DNA from 2 places in the Streptomyces angustmyceticus genome. Region 2 is predicted to be linked to the other one. Evidence: riboswitches for the same ligand, from Rfam matches in the RefSeq annotation. Region 2 holds a riboswitch; the other holds the start of a gene.
What was found. Region 2 has a riboswitch for S-adenosylmethionine ahead of thrC (threonine synthase). Riboswitches for the same ligand answer to the same signal wherever they lie in the genome.

Region 1 (8,039 bases), 2.5 Mb from region 2:
ATCGCCGAGAAGATCGCCGCGCTGGAAGGCGTCAGCGAGGTCTACTCGGTCACCGGCGCCCACGACCTGATCGCGATGGTGCGGGTCGCCGCCCACGACGACCTCGCCGACGTCATCCCCGGCCGCATCAGCAAGGTCCCCGGAGTCGCCTCCACCGAGACGCATATCGCGTTCCGCACGTATTCGCAGCATGACCTTGAGGCGGCCTTTGCGATTGGGCTCGACGCGTAGCCCAAGCTTTTTCCCACGTTTTCGGCTTTCCCGCCGTGGGTTCTTCCCGCCGTGTTCCGCCCGCTGCGCGGTGCGCCCGGCGTTGCGCCTGCGGCGGGCGTTGCCGCTGCGCGGGGCGTTTCGGGTGCCGGTGCCGGGCCTCCGCGGGTGGGGTGCCGGACTGCTTTGCTTTACGTCCGGCACCCCACCCGCTCCGGCCCGTCCCCTCCCGTTGAGGGTGGGGGAAAAGACCGGTGGGAGTGCGTCTGGTAGTCAGGCTGCGGATCGGGGAGTGCCAGGGCGGGAAAGTCGGGTGGCCTCGGCGGGGCATCTGGGTACTGTCGGGCCGTGTCCGAGTTGAAGCGGCTGTGTGCCGGCTGTGCGCCCGCGGTACTGGCCTTCGAGCTGGCGAACCGCGCCTACTTCGCCGCCTCGGTCTCCGACCGCGGTGACGCGTTCTTCGACCGGTTCGCCGACCGGTACAGCGCCTTGCTGGCCGAGCAAGAGGCCGGCATCAGTGCCTTCTACGTGCTCGTCGCCGAGGACGGCGCGGTGCTGGGCCGGTTCAACCTGTACGACTTCGAGGACGGCACCGCTGAACTCGGCTACCGGGTCGCGCAGCGTGTTGCCGGCCGCGGCGTGGCGACCACTGCCGTCCGGGAGCTGTGCCGGCTGGCAGCCACGCGGCACGGGCTGCGCACACTGCGGGCGGCCACCTCCCACGACAATGCCGCGTCCCAGAGGGTCCTCGCCAAGGCCGGTTTCACTCCGGTCGGCCCGGCCGCCCCCACCGACCTCGGCGGCAAGCCCGGCACCTGGCACCGGCGCGACCTGTAGCGGCCGCACAGCTACTACCACCCCCGCCCCCACCCCACCCCCCTTCACTTACTCCCTCACGGGAGGGGACGGGCCGGAGGGGCGGGTGTGTGGGACGTAAAGCGAAGCAGTCCCACACACCCGCCCCGCAGGCCCGTCACCGCACCCACAGCCCCGCGCAGCGGACCCCGCCCGCCGCAGGCGCAACGGCGGGCGCACCGCGAAGCGGGCGGCAAACGACGAGCAACCCCCACGGCGGGAAAGACAAAAACGTGGGATTCACACCGCGCTTCGCGCGGGCACGCAACGGCCGTCCTCCGTGTGGTAGTTCCAGCGGGCGCCGTTCGTGACCAGTTCCTTGACGGCGTGGACGAAGCGGTCGACATGCTCGTCCGGCGTGCCGACGCCCACGCTGACGCGGATGGCGTTGAGGGAGCTCTCGCCAGGGGCCGCGTCGGGGGCGCCGCACTCGCCGGGGTCCTGGGGGGCGCTGCCGAGGAGGGTGCGGACGAGGGGGTGGGCGCAGAAGAGGCCGTCGCGGACGCCGATGCCGTACTCGGCCGACAGGGCGGCGGCGAAGTGCGAGCTGTTCCAGCCCTCGACGACGAAGGAGAGGACGCCGACGCGTGCCGCGTCGTCGCCGAAGAGGGAGAGCACGTTGACCTCGGGCACCTCGGCCAGGCCGGCGCGGAGGCGGGCGATGAGGTCCTGTTCGCGGGCGACCAGGTCGTCGAAGCCGGCCTCGGTCAGGGCCTGGCAGGCGGAGGCGATGGCGTAGGCGCCGATGACGTTGGGCGAACCGGCCTCGTGCCGGGCGGCGGTGGTGTGCCACTCGACGTCGACGCCCCCGTCCGTGCGCCGGGAGACCTTGCGGCTGGCGCCGCCGCCGGCCAGGTAGGGGTCGGCGGCCTGCAGCCAGTCCGCGCGGCCGGCCAGCACGCCGGCGCCGAACGGCGCGTACAGCTTGTGGCCGGAGAAGGCGACCCAGTCGACGTCCAGTTCGGCGATGTCCACGGGGTGGTGCGGGACGAGCTGGGCCGCGTCCAGCACGATCCGCGCGCCGTGCGCGTGCGCGGCGGCCGCCAGCTCCCGCACCGGCCACAGTTCACCGGTGACGTTGGACGCACCGGTCACACAGACCAGCGCCGGCCCGTAGGGGTCGCGCTCGGCCAGTGCCTTCTCCAGGGTGTCGACCGCCTGCCGCGGGGTGCGGGGCGCGTCGAGGTAGGTCACGGTGGTGTCCGCGCGCTGCTCCCACGGCAGCAGGGAGGCGTGGTGCTCGGTCTCGAAGACGAACACCCGGGTGTCCTGCGGGAGGACGGAGGCGAGCAGGTTGAGGGAGTCGGTGGTCGAGCGGGTGAAGACCACCTGGTCCTCGGTGCCGCAGCCGAGGAACTTCTCGATGGTGCGGCGGCTGTTCTCGAAGAGGTCGGTGGAGAGCTGCGAGAGGTACCCGGCGCCGCGGTGCACGCTGCCGTAGTACGGGGCGTAGGCCGCCACGTCGTCCCAGACCCGCTGCAGCGCGGGGGCGCTGGCGGCGTAGTCCAGCGCGGCGTAGTCGACCTCGCCGCCGGTCACCAGCGGGACGAGGACGTCCCGGCCGAGGACGGGCAGCGGGGCACAGACGGAGCGGTCGGCGGCAACGGCGGAAACAGACATGGCGAACTCCCGTAAGAGGCAAGTGAATTCGCTGCGGGGCGGAGCGCGTCGGGTGCGCGGGGGCGCACGGGCAGGGCGCCGCAGCGGAGAGAAAAAGGGGATGCGGAAAAGGGGCCGTCGAGCCCTATCGCATTCGCTGATTCACGGAAGTTCTCCCTCGAGGACCAGGATCCCTGGCGAGGGATCCGCGCTTGCCGCAGACCTCGCTGCCTACGGCCTGGTCATCACCCGGGGCACCCCGCCACGGAAGGAGGGTTGCCGGACAGCGGGCCGGGGCCTGCGTCGCTGTCACTCGTGACCTGCGCAGAATCATGCCACAAGGGCAACATCGCGCAAGCCCCGGTCCGGATGGCGGAACGGGGCTTGCGTCACACGCTGCGTGACCGCGCGCTCAGGTGTTGCTGGCGGTCACCCAGCGTTCCAGGGCCTGGCGGGCCGCTCCGGAGTCGATGGCCGTGGCGGCCCGGTCGATGCCGGCCCTGATCTGCTGGGCCAGCGGGGCGTCGGCGGGTTCCAGCGCGACCAGCGCCGCCGCGGAGTTCAGCAGCACCGCGTCACGCACCGGGCCGGTCTCCCCGTCCAGCAGCCGGCGGGCCACCTCCGCGTTGTACGAGGCGTCCGCGCCGCGCAGCGCCTCCACCGGCACCAGGGGGATCCCCACGTCCCGAGGGTCGAAGGACTCCTCGCGCACCGTGCCGTCCCGGACGATCCAGACCCGGGAGGTCGCGGTGGTGGTCAGCTCGTCGAGGCCGTCGTCGCCGCGGAAGACCAGCGCCGACGAGCCGCGCTCGGCGAGCACCCCGGCCAGGATCGGTGCCATCCGCGCGTCCGCGACGCCGGTGGCCTGGGCGCGGACCTTGGCGGGGTTGGTCAGTGGGCCCAGCACGTTGAACGTGGTGCGGATGCCGAGCTGGGCGCGGGCGTTGGCGACGTGCCGCAGCGAGGGGTGGAACTTCACCGCGAAGCAGAAGGTGATGCCCGCCTCCTGGGCGACCTCGGTGACCCGCCGGGGGGTGAGGTCGAGGTTGACGCCGAGCTTCTCCAGGACGTCGGAGGCGCCGCTGGCCGAGGACGCCGCGCGGTTGCCGTGCTTGACGACCCGGGCGCCGGTGCCGGCCACCACGATCGAGGACATCGTGGAGATGTTGACGGTCTTGGCGCCGTCGCCGCCGGTGCCGACGATGTCCACGGTCGGTCCCGGAACCTCGATCAGCCGGGCGTGCTCGTACATGGTCCGGACGAGCCCGGAGATCTCGGCGACGGTCTCGCCCTTGGCCCGCAGTGCCACCGCGAAGCCGGCGATCTGGGCGTCGCTGGCCTCGCCCCGCATGATCCGGTCCATCGCCCACGCGGTGTCCTCCGCGGCGAGGTCCCGGCCGTCGAGCAGGGCGTTGAGGACGCCGGGCCAGGTGTGGGCCGCCACGCTGTCGCCGCCGAGGGGGGTCGCAACGTTCATGGTCCACACTCCTGATTTGTCTCCTGCTTGTGCGTTCACCCTATCGAGCCGCCGGGCAGGCCGAAGGGCCCCGTCCGCTCAGCGGACAGGGCCCTTTGGGTGGCGTACTCCTACGGTGCGCTACGAGGCGCCGAGGTGATCAGTGGTGGCCGTGGCCGCTGGTGATCTCCTTGTACTCCTCGACCGTGGGCTTGGCGATGACGTTGTCCTCGCCGTAGTAGCTCTTGGAGAGCTTGGCGCGCAGCTTCTGCGAGCGCGACACCTTGCGTGCCACACCGTTCTCGTCGACCTCCGGGCCGAGCTCGATCGGGGCGGGCTGCTCGTGCTGGGTGAGCACGTGCAGCTGCTCCTGGTCGAGCGGCTCGTGGACCTCGATGAACTCACCGTGCGGCAGGCGCTTGATGATGCCGGACTCGCGGCCGTGCAGCACCTTGTCCTTGTCGCGCCGCTGCAGACCCAGGCAGATCCGCTTGGTGGCGATGAAGCCCAGCACCGGCCCGACGAAGAACGCGATCCGGACGAACCAGGTGATCGAGTTGATCGACAGGTGGAAGTGCGTGGCCCACAGGTCGTTGCCGCCACCGATCAGCATCACGAAGTACGCGATCAGCCAGGCGACGCCGAAGCCGGTACGGGTCGGGACGTTGCGCGGGCGGTCCAGGATGTGGTGCTCGCGCTTGTCGCCGCGGACCCAGGACTCGACGAACGGGTAGACCGCGATCGCGACCAGGACCAGCGGGAAGACCAGGATCGGGATCAGCACGCCGAAGTTGACGGTGTGGCCCCAGAAGTTCCACTCCCAGCCCGGCATGACACGCACCAGACCCTCGGCGAAGCCCATGTACCAGTCGGGCTGGGCGCCGGTGGACACCTGGTCGGGGCGGTACGGGCCGATGGCCCACACCGGGTTGATGCTGGCGATCGCGGCGATCGCGGCGATCACACCGAAGACCAGGAAGAAGAAGCCTCCGGCCTTGGCCATGTAGACCGGCAGCAGCGGCATGCCCACGACGTTGTTGTTGGTCTTGCCGGCACCCGGGAACTGGGTGTGCTTGTGGTAGAAGACCAGGATCAGGTGCGCCACCAGCAGGCCGAGCATGATGCCCGGCAGCAGCAGGACGTGCACCGTGAAGAACCGCGGGATGATGTCGTGTCCCGGGAACTCCCCGCCGAAGATGAAGAACTGCAGGTACGAGCCGACCAGCGGCATCGCCAGGATGACGCCCTCGATGAACCGCACACCGGTGCCGGAGAGCAGGTCGTCGGGGAGCGAGTAGCCGGTGAAGCCGGTGAACATGCCCAGCACGAACAGCAGGAAGCCGAACAGCCAGTTGACCTCGCGCGGCTTGCGGAAGGCGCCGGTGAAGAACACCCGCATCATGTGGACCATCATCGCGGCCAGGAAGACCAGCGCGGCCCAGTGGTGGATCTGGCGGATGAGCAGGCCGCCGCGGACGTCGAAGCTGATGTCCAGCGTCGACTCGAAGGCCTGCGTCATCCGGATCCCCTGCATGGGCACATAGGAACCGTGGTAGGTCACCTCGGCCATGCTGGGGTGGAAGAACAGCGTCAGGTAGACACCGGTCAGGATGATGATGATGAAGCTGTAGAGCGCGACCTCGCCCAGCATGAAGGACCAGTGGTCCGGGAAGATCTTGCGCATGTTGGACTTGGCGAGGCTGTAGATGCCCAGCCGGCCGTCCGCCCAGTCCGCGATCCGCTCGCCCCGCGGCGCCGGGCCACGGCGTGTGGTGGTCGCGGTTGTCTCGTTACTCATCCGCGCTCCCAGAAGCTCGGGCCGACGGGCTCCCCGAAGCCGCTCGCGGCCTCCAGGAAGCCGTCCTTCTCCGTGATGTGCAGCTGCGGCAGGGCGTGTCCGGCAGGACCGAAGATCACCCGACCGCCGTCAGAGAGGTCGAACGTCGACTGGTGGCAGGGGCAGAGCACGTGGTGGGTCTGCTGCTCGTACAGGCTGATCGGGCAACCCACGTGGGTGCAGATCTTCGAGTACGCCACGATGCCCTCGTGCGACCAGGAGAGTTCGTGCTTGTCCTTGATGTCCTGCGGCTGGATCCGCACGAGCATCAGGGCGTCCTTGGCGATCTTCTCCGCGAACTCCTCGTCGTCCTCCTCCAGGCCCTCGGGCTTGGCGAACGTCAGGGAGCCGACCGCGATGTCCTCGGGACGCAGCGGGAGGTTGGTGGACTGGTTGACGAGCCGGACGCCCTTCTTCCAGTTCGTGGTGCGCAGCTTGGTCCCGGGCAGCGGGCCGAGGTCGCGCAGCAGCACGACGCCGGAGAGCGGCACCAGGGCCAGCGCGCCGAACATCGTGTTGCGGATCAGCTTGCGGCGGCCGACCTGCGACTCCTTGGCGCCCGCCGCGAAGTCCGCCATGACCTTGGCCTTGACCTCGGGGGCGGCCTCGATCGGGTGGCGCTCGTCGGCGACCTCCTCGTCCGACATCAGCGTGCGGGCCCAGTGGACCGCGCCGGCGCCGATGCAGAAGAGCGCCGCGCCGAGGGTCAGACCGAGCGCGAAGTTCAGCGCGCTGATGTGACCGATCGGCCAGATGTAGACGATCTTGTCGATCGGGATCGCCACGTACGAGGCGATGAAGGCGACCGTGGCCACCATCGACACGACGAAGAGCATCGCCACGGTGCGCTCGGAGTGCCGGGCGGCCCGCTCGTCGATGTCCTGGGCGCGGTGCTCGTGGGGCGGCAGGCCCGGGTCGGCGAACGGGTTCTCCGCCGTCGCCACCGCACCTTCGTGCGCCGTCTCCCGCTCAGTGGGAAGGGTTTCTTCTGGCACGTCTTCGTGTCGTCCAGTCTCGCTCATGACTTCTTGGCCTTCGTAGTCCGGGCTGCGACCCAGATGGCGACCACGATCAGCGCGCCCAGGCCGAAGATGTAGCCGAAGAGACCCTCGCTGACCGGGCCCAGACCGCCGAGGTCGAGGCCTCCGGGGCTCTCGGATTCATCGCCGTTGACGGCGCCGAGGTACGCGATGATGTCCTTCTTGTTCTCCTTCGACAGCGAGCCGTCGCCGAAGGAGGGCATGTTCTGCGGGCCGGTCTCCATGGCCTCGTAGATGTGCTTGGGGTCCACACCCTCGAGCGTCGGTGCGAACTTGCCGTTGGTCAGGGCGCCGCCCTTACCGGTGAAGTTGTGGCACTGCGCGCAGTTGGTGCGGAACAGCTCGCCGCCCTTGCCGATGTCGGCACCGTCGGAGCTGTACTGCTCCTTGGCCGGGACGCTCGGGCCGGGGCCCAGCGACGCGACGTAGGCCGCGAGCTGGTCGATCTGGGCGTTGGTGTAGATGTTCTTCTTCCGCGGCACCTGGGCGCCGGGCTGCTGGGCCGGCATACGGCCGGTGCCCACCTGGAAGTCCACGGCTGCGGCGCCCACGCCGACCAGGCTCGGGCCGTCGGAGGTGCCCTGACCGCCGGTGCCGTGGCAGCTGGCGCAGCCCACGGCGAAGAGCTTCTTGCCCTCCTTGACGGCAAGAGACTGGGCGGTGTCATCGGCCTGAGCCTTGTCCGCCGGCGCGAACGCGGCGTACAGCCCCCCAGTGACCGCCAGCGCGAAGAGTAGGACGACGAGCGCCGCCAGCGGATGGCGCCGTCGTGCGGAGAGCTTTTTCACGGATTACCCCGGTGTCAGGATCTTCTGCGTCGATGCTTTGGCTATGTCTGTCTGATATGCGGTACCGGTCGAACCGGTTACCGGATCAGGTAGATCGTGGCGAAGAGGCCGATCCAGACGACATCGACGAAGTGCCAGTAGTAGGACACGACGATGGCCGCGGTGGCCTGCGTGTGGGTGAACCTCTTGGCCGCGTACGTCCTGCCCAGGACCAGCAGGAAGGCGATCAGGCCGCCCGTCACGTGCAGTCCGTG
Region 2 (8,039 bases):
GTATCTGCACAGATGCCCAGCGCAACAGGTCAATCGGACGAGAATTCTGGGGCCGGGGAATCGGCAATATCAGGTGAAATCCCGGTTCTCCCGGGCAAGCCGGGCCGGGCATAGCGCACTTAAGCGACAAATGCTGCGCACACTTTGGGCACAACTGACCCCGTTCTCATATGCGTTCGGCACACGCATGCGCGATAGCGCCGGGGTATCACCTCAATGGTATCCCCTTTAACAACATGGAATTGCCCCGTCCGCTTTCTGGCGGACGGGGCAATTCCGGTCAAGCAGGAGAAGAGTTGGCGCAAATCAGCACCCGCCGGCCACCGCCGGAATGATGGAGACGCCCGCGCCGTCGGGGGTCGGCGTCTCCAGGCCCTGCTCGAAGCGCACATCGTCGTCGTTGACGTACACGTTCACGAAGCGGCGCAGCTTGCCGGCGTCGTCCAGCACACGGGCCGCGATGCCCTGGTGGTTCTGCTCCAGGTCGGCGATCACCTCGGAGAGGGTCGCGCCCTCGGCGGCGACCTCGGCCTGACCGCCGGTGTACGTACGGAGGATGGTGGGGATGCGGACCTTGACGCTCATGGTGATGCCTTCCGGTGGTGCGGAGTACGAGTGCGGGGGCGGTGGCGCGGCCCCGTGCGCGGACGGGACCGGCGGCCTCAGCCGGCCAGGCCGGCCGCGCGGAACGCGTCCAGGTCCGGACGGATCGTGGCCGTGGGCCCGGAGGTCGGGGCGACCGCGTCCAGCGTCTTGAGGCCGTCACCGGTGTTGAGGACGACGGTGGTCAGGGACGGGTCGAGCAGACCCTCCTCGATCAACTTCTTGGTCACACCGACGGTCACGCCGCCCGCGGTCTCCGCGAAGATGCCCTCCGTCCTGGCCAGCAGCTTGATCGCGTCCACGACCTGCTCGTCGTCGACGTCCTCGACCGCGCCGCCGGTGCGCCGGGCGATGTCGAGCACGTAGGGGCCGTCGGCCGGGTTGCCGATCGCCAGCGACTTGGCGATGGTCTTCGGCTTCTGCGGCCGGACCACGTCGTGCCCGGCCTTGAAGGCCGCGGACACCGGCGAGCAGCCCTCCGCCTGGGCGCCGAAGATCTTGTACGGCTTGTCCTCGACCAGGCCGAGGGCGATCAGCTCCTTGAGCCCCTTGTCGATCTTGGTGAGCTGCGAGCCGGACGCGATCGGGATGACGATCTGGTCCGGGAGCCGCCAGCCCAGCTGCTCGCAGATCTCGTAGGCGAGCGTCTTGGAACCCTCGCCGTAGTAGGGGCGCAGATTGACGTTGACGAAGCCCCAGCCCTCGCCCAGCGGGTCGCCGATGAGCTCCGAGCAGAAGCGGTTGACGTCGTCGTAGTTGCCTTCGATGCCGACCAGGTCACCGCCGTAGACCGCGGCCATGACGACCTTGCCGGCCTCCAGGTCGTGCGGGATGAACACGCAGGACTTGAAGCCGGCCCGGCGCGCCGCGGCGCCGACCGCGCCGGCGAGGTTGCCGGTCGAGGAGCAGGACAGCGTGGTGAAGCCGAAGGCGCGGGCGGCCTCGACGGCGATCGCCACGACGCGGTCCTTGAAGGAGTGCGTCGGGTTGCCGGAGTCGTCCTTGACGTACAGACCGCCGGTGACGCCCAGCTCGGCGGCGAGCCGGTCGGCCTTGACCAGCTTGGTGAAGCCGGGGTTCAGGTTGGGCTTGTCGGCCACGTCGGCGGGGACGGGCAGCAGCGGGGCGTAGCGCCAGATGTTGTCCGGACCGGCCTCGATCTGCTTCCGCAGGCTCTCGGGGTCGCCGCTCGGCAGGTCGTACGCGACTTCGAGCGGCCCGAAACAGTCCTGGCACGCGAAGATCGGGCCGAGCGGGTTGCGCTGCCCGCACTCGCGGCAGGACAGGGCGACAGCGGGGCCCAGAGCGACGGTGGGGGTGTTTTCGGTGACTTGCACAGCCATGGAGGCGAGGCCCTTTCTCCTCATCTTCCTCGCGGCGAATCTCGCCACGAGACGGATTTGGCACCTTCCCTAGCCGGGAGCCTCGCGCGCGGGGACGATCATCGTCCGTGCGGCAAGACCGGCTGGAGGGTTGCCGGGGCTTCAACGGGCCGTATCCCTCTGCCCCTCTGGATGAGCGGTATGGCGCTGGGCCGAAACCCAGGCGTTTGTGGCGCGGACCCCGACATGCGACGGTCATCCGCGTTGTTCAAGACTGTAACCGAAGGCACTGACGGTTGAGATAGTCGTCCGAACCGCGAGATGGATCACAGAGGCCGCCCACCGGCGGCGACCGAGGAGTCGTAGACGTGCTGGAAGAGGTGGAGGGCTGGCTGCGCAGCCGCTCCTGGTCCGCCGCGGACCGCCCGCTGGAACAGCTGCTGGAGGCGAAGCGCCAGACGGGCCGCACGGTCAGCGTCGTCCTGCCGGCGCTCGACGAGGAGGCCACCGTCGGGGCGATCGTGGCGGTGATCCGCGCCGAGCTGATGACCGGCCCGGTCCCGCTCGTCGACGAGCTGGTGGTGCTGGACTCCGGCTCCACCGACCGCACCGCCGAGGTCGCCGCGGCGGCCGGAGCCCGGGTCGTCCACCGCGACAGCGTCCTGCCGCGGCTGCCCGCCCTCCCCGGCAAGGGCGAGGTGCTGTGGCGCTCCCTGCTGGCCACCACCGGCGACCTCATCTGCTTCATCGACGCCGACCTGCGCGAGTTCTCCGCCTCCTTCGTCTCCGGGATCATCGGCCCGCTGCTGACGGAGCCGGACGTCCAGTTCGTGAAGGCGATGTACGACCGCCCGCTGGAGACCGGCGCCCAGGACGCCGGCGCCGGCCAGGGCGGCCGGGTCACCGAGCTGGTCGCCCGCCCGCTCCTCAACCTCCACTGGCCGCAGCTGGCCGGCTTCGTCCAGCCCCTCGGCGGCGAGTACGCGGCCCGCCGCTCCCTCCTGGAGCGCCTGCCGTTCCCGGTCGGCTACGGCGTCGAGCTCGGCCTGCTCGTCGACGCCCTGCACACCGTCGGCCTCGACGCCCTCGCCCAGGTCGACGTCGGCGTCCGCAAACACCGCCACCAGGACGGCCAGGCCCTCGGCCGGATGGCCGCCGCCATCTACCGCACCGCCCAACTCCGCCTGGCCCGCGGCCACCTGGTCCGCCCCCGCCTCACCCAGTTCGACCGCGTCGACCAGACCTTCGTCCCCCGGACGACGGACGTCGACACCGAGGAACGCCCCCCGATGACCGACATCCCGGAGTACACGGCACGCCGGGCGGCGTGAGGGTCAGGCGTCGAAGTCGTACTCCAGCACGTAGGCGGACGAGTCGAGGATCATCTCGTTGACCTCGACCGTGCGCCCGTCGGCGGCACTGGCCGTCCGGCTGATGAGGACGACGGGCGTACCCGCCGGAAGGTGCAGACGGCGGGCCTCTTCCGGCGCCGGCATGCGCGACCGCACCTCCTCCCGGAAGCGGGCGGGCCCCGCGCCCAGCTCGGCGAGCCGGGCGTAGACGCCGCCCGGCCCGGTGTCCGGCTGCACGATCGCCGATCCCGCGACAAGGACAGCGGGGAGGAAGGAGACGGACAGCAACACCGGCTTGCCGTCGAGCACGAACCGGCGCCGCCGCACGATCACCGGGTCCCCGGGCGCCAGGCCGAGCTGCTCGGCGACGCTCTCGGTCGCCGGTTCCTCGTCGACCGTGACCTCGTCCACCACGAGGTCACGGCCCGGGACATCGGCCGACCAGACCGACCTCCCCTCGCCCCATTGCTCGCGGGCCAGGCGCGGGACCCCACGGCGCCGGATCGGCCGGAACGCCCGCACGAAGACCCCGGCACCCTTGCGGGCCTCGGCCAGCCCCTCCGAGGTGAGCACGCCGAGTGCCTGTCGCGCCGTCATCCGCGCGACGCCGTGCCGGTCCATCAGCTCGTTCTCCCCGGGCAGCCGGTCGCCGGGCCGGAACTCCCCCTCTGCGATCGCCCGCTTCAGAGCATCGGCGATCCGCCGGTACTTGGGCGACGAGTTCTCCTGTGCGGCCATGGCGACGCATCCCTCCTGGCGATCTCTAGACATCCTAGAGATCTGTTCGAGTGCCACGGCATCACCACCCATCCCAAGAGGCTCAACATCTCTAGAGAACTGAAGTCGACATGACGCCTCCTGCGCGTCCACGCCTGCTTCCCTGGTCGAGTCCGGAGGGGAAGCCCTGCTACCTGCTCTCCGAGGGGACGGCCCGGTCACCCGGCAAGCGGACGCCGTCGAGCGCGCCCAGCTCGCCTCCGCCGAGATCCTGCTGGGGCACGCCCGCGCTCTCCTCCGCGAGGACGGGGCCACCCCGCCCGAAGTGCGCTTTCTGGCCGGTTGCTTGACGGGGGCGCTCGGCGACACGCTGCGCATCTCGCGCAGCAGGGGCGACCGTCTCGGCTGTGGGCATCCGGAACCCGCGGAGGATGAACTCTCGTGGCACCACGCCGCGTTCCGGACGGGCGACGGCTGAGAGGCGCGCCCCCGCCCAGGCCCCTTGGCCGCTTCCGTACGTTTGCGCGGATCTGTGGCGGGTTAGTGTCGCGACATGGTGTCCGAGCGCAGTGCGGCCCCTGTGGGGGCCGAGGTTCTTGTGGCGTCCAATCGCGGGCCGGTCTCGTACGGCCTGGCGGAGGACGGCACGCTCACCGCCAAGCGGGGCGGGGGCGGGCTGGTGTCCGGGCTGTCGGCCATCGGGCCCGATGCTGACGCGGTGTGGGTGTGTGCCGCGCTCGGGGAGGGCGACCGGGAGGCCGTACGGCGGACGGGTGGTGCGCTGGATCCGGCCGACACCGGTGGACAGCGCGTCCGGATGCTGGACATTCCGGCCGAGGTGCAGGCCGCGGCCTACAACGGCATCGCGAACTCCGTGCTGTGGTTCGTCCACCACATGCTCTACCAGACCCCGCTGGAGCCGGCCTTCGACGCGGAGTTCCGGGACCGGTGGGCGGCGTACGAGTCCTACAACCGCGCCTTCGCCCGGGCGCTCGCCGACGAGGCGGCCGAGGGCGCGGCGGTGCTGGTGCAGGACTACCACCTGTCCCTGGTCCCGGGGGTGCTGCGGGAGCTGCGGCCGGACGTGCGGATCGCCCATTTCTCGCACACGCCGTGGGCGCCGCCGGAGTACTTCCGGATACTGCCGGACGACATCGCCGGGCAACTGCTGCGCGGCATGCTGGGCGCCGACCGGCTGGGGTTCCTCACCCACCGCTGGGCGGACGCGTTCCGCGCCTGCTGCGCGGAGGCGGTCGGCGGCATCGGCGACACCGTGATCGGTGTGCACGGGCTCGGGGCGGACGCCGGGTTCCTGCGGGAGCGGTCGGGGCGGCCGGACGTCGACGAACGCCTGGCCGCGCTGCGGGAGCAGATCGGCACGGCCCCCGACGGGACGCCGCGCCGGACCGTCGTCCGGGTGGACCGGACCGAGCTGTCGAAGAACATCGTGCGGGGGCTGCTCGCCTACCGGGAGCTGCTGGCGGACCGGCCGGAGTGGCGCGAGCGGGTGGTCCATCTCGCCTTCGCCTATCCCTCGCGCCAGGACCTGGCGGTCTACCGGGAGTACACGGCGGAGGTCGGCCGGCTGGCCGAGGAGATCAACGCCGAGTACGGCACGGACCGTTGGCAGCCGGTCGTCCTGCATGTGAAGGACGACTTCGCGCGCTCGCTGGCCGCGTACCGGCTGGCCGACGTGGCGCTGGTCAACCCGATCAGGGACGGCATGAACCTCGTCGCGAAGGAGATCCCGGTGATCTCCGAGCAGGGCTGTGCGCTGGTGCTCTCCCGGGAGGCCGGCGCCCACGAGGAGCTGGGCGACGCCGCCCTGACGGTCAATCCGTACGACATCGTCGGCACCGCGCGGGCGCTGGACGCGGCGCTGTCGATGGAGGCCGGGGAGCGCCGCGAACGCACGGCCCGGCTGGCCGCCGCCGCCACGGCGCTGCCGCCGGCGCAGTGGTTCCTGGACCAGTTGCAGGCTCTGAGGGAGACCACCCCCAAGCGAGCCACGTCCTGAGGACTCCTTGACGGCGGCCGGCGAGTCGCGGCGGGCCCGGCCCCTGTCGTCGGGTTCTAGACCTCCCGGCCCTCCCCCAGGTGATCGGCCAGGGCGGCGAGCAGGCCGACGACTCCGGTGGGGCCGTCGACCACCAGGTCGGCGCGGTCGGCGAGTTCGGTGACCTCGTTGCTGCCGCTGCACACCAGGACGCCGTGGAGGCCGTCGGAGCGGAGCTTCTCGACGGCGGCGAAGGCGGCCAGGTCGCCCAGGTCGTCACCGGCGTAGAGGACGGTGGTGGCGCCGGTCTCGCGGATCCAGTCGGCCAGGGCGACGCCCTTGTCCATGCCGGGCGGGCGGAGTTCCAGGACGAGGCGGCCCGGTTCGACGATCAGGCCGTGGCGTTCGGCGAGCGCCGTGAGCGGGCCGCGCAGCTGGTCGAAGGCGCCCTGGGGGTCGGTGGCGCGGCGGGTGTGGACGGCGATGGCGCGGCCGCCCTTGCGCTCGACGGCGGTCTCGACCCAGGTGCCGTGCCAGACGCCGGACGCGTCCAGGACGCCGGGGAGTTCGGCCTGTATGGCGGCGACGCCGGGGTGCGGGGCGGGTGCGTGGACGGTGCCGGTGGCGGCCTCCCAGCGCTCGGCGCCGTAGTGGCCGAGGACGGTGAGGTGGTCCAGGCCCGGTACGTCGGCGAAGCCGCCGAGGCGGACCGCGACGGTGGCCGGGCGGCCCGTGATCACCGCGGCGGCGCGCAGCCGCGGCACCAGGCGGCCGAGGGCGGCGACGGCGCCCTGATGGGCGCGGGCCTTCTCCGGGTCGGGGACGATGTCGGCGAGGGTGCCGTCGAAGTCGAGGGCGACGACGGTGCGTTCGGGGTGGGCCAGCAGCGCGGCGAGGCCGTCGCGGCCGGCGGGGGTACGCGGTGTCGGCAGGGGGCCGGGAGTCGGCTGGGAGTGCGGCGCGGCGTTCGGGGGGCTGCCCATGGCGCCGACCCTACCGGGGCGGGGCGGGCACCGGGGGTAGCTCCCGGCTATCGTCGGCGGGCGGTCCGCCGGGGCATCGGGGCGCGGCGGGCGCACACGTCGGCGGGGGCCCGGCGGGCGCACGCGTCAGCCGGACAGGGCGGGACGGGCTTCGCGCTCCGCCGCCGCGCATCTCACCGGCGGCCGCGGCGGGCGTCGCGGACGCGGCGCAGGCGGTTGATGGTGACCGGGTCGTGGGCGAGGGCGCGGGGGTCGTCCAGGAGGGCGTTGAGGAGCTGGTAGTAGCGGGTCGGGGAGATGCCCAGTTGCTCGCGGACGGCACGTTCCTTGGGGCCGGGGCCCGGCCAGGAGCGGCGTTCGACGGCGAGCACCGCCTCGTCGCGGGCGGACAGGCCGGCGGGGCTCTCGTCCGTACCGCTGCCGACGCCCGGACCCGCGGGGCTCTCGCCGGTGCCGGGGCCGCCGCCCGGACCTGCCGGGCCGCCCGTGCCCTCCGTACCGCTGCTCATCACGCTTCCACGATAAGCGCACGGTCGGACAGGGCCCGGCCGGCCACCGCCGGAGCGGGGCCGGCCGCCGGTCCGGGTGCCCGCGCCGCCTCCGTCATTCGCCGGTGTTGTCCGCCGCGTCCGCCGTGTTCTGGATGTCGGTGAGCACCCCGGCGGGGTTGCCCCTGGGGTCGACCGCGGCGCCCATCTTGGCCTTGACGGTCTTGGAGATGAGCGGCCAGGAGGTCTTGTTCGCCGGGTAGAACTCGGCGTTGGGGAGCTGCTTGAGGAAGCCGTGCAGCTTGGCGTAGGTGTCGTCGGCCTGCATCGCCTCGGAGGCGGAGGTGGTGACCGGCAGCAGGCCGTACTCGGCGGAGAACTTCTCGACGTTCTTGTCGCTGTAGACGAAGTCGAGGAACTTGCCGACCTGGGCGCGGTGGCCGCCCTGCTTGAAGGCCATCATCCAGTCGGCGACGCCCATGGTGTTCTTGGCCTTGCCGTTGGTGCCGGGCAGCTCGACGCTGCCGTAGTCGATGCCCTTGGCCCCGGCCTGCTTCATCAGGGTGGGGTGGCCGTTG

Region 1: it holds a riboswitch for S-adenosylmethionine, as region 2 does, so the genes downstream of both, K7396_RS26470 (aminotransferase class V-fold PLP-dependent enzyme) here and thrC (threonine synthase) in region 2, are expected to answer to the same signal.

What each region holds. Positions count from the first base shown of each region.
Region 1 covers NZ_CP082945.1:5,921,930-5,929,968, reverse strand. The annotation lists gene K7396_RS26480 (Lrp/AsnC family transcriptional regulator) at 1-231, shown strand, start outside; gene K7396_RS26475 (GNAT family N-acetyltransferase) at 559-1,047, shown strand; gene K7396_RS26470 (aminotransferase class V-fold PLP-dependent enzyme) at 1,306-2,685, opposite strand; SAM riboswitch class IV at 2,868-2,985, opposite strand; gene trpD (anthranilate phosphoribosyltransferase) at 3,077-4,141, opposite strand; gene qcrB (cytochrome bc1 complex cytochrome b subunit) at 4,281-5,918, opposite strand; gene qcrA (cytochrome bc1 complex Rieske iron-sulfur subunit) at 5,915-6,979, opposite strand; gene qcrC (cytochrome bc1 complex diheme cytochrome c subunit) at 6,976-7,785, opposite strand; gene ctaE (aa3-type cytochrome oxidase subunit III) at 7,863-8,039, opposite strand, start outside.
Region 2 covers NZ_CP082945.1:3,376,708-3,384,746, forward strand. The annotation lists gene K7396_RS15085 (MoaD/ThiS family protein) at 307-585, opposite strand; gene thrC (threonine synthase) at 663-1,946, opposite strand; SAM riboswitch class I at 1,964-2,124, opposite strand; gene K7396_RS15095 (glucosyl-3-phosphoglycerate synthase) at 2,294-3,256, shown strand; gene K7396_RS15100 (GntR family transcriptional regulator) at 3,260-4,015, opposite strand; gene K7396_RS15110 (alpha,alpha-trehalose-phosphate synthase (UDP-forming)) at 4,548-6,011, shown strand; gene otsB (trehalose-phosphatase) at 6,068-6,973, opposite strand; gene K7396_RS15120 (DUF3263 domain-containing protein) at 7,147-7,482, opposite strand; gene K7396_RS15125 (ABC transporter substrate-binding protein) at 7,577-8,039, opposite strand, start outside.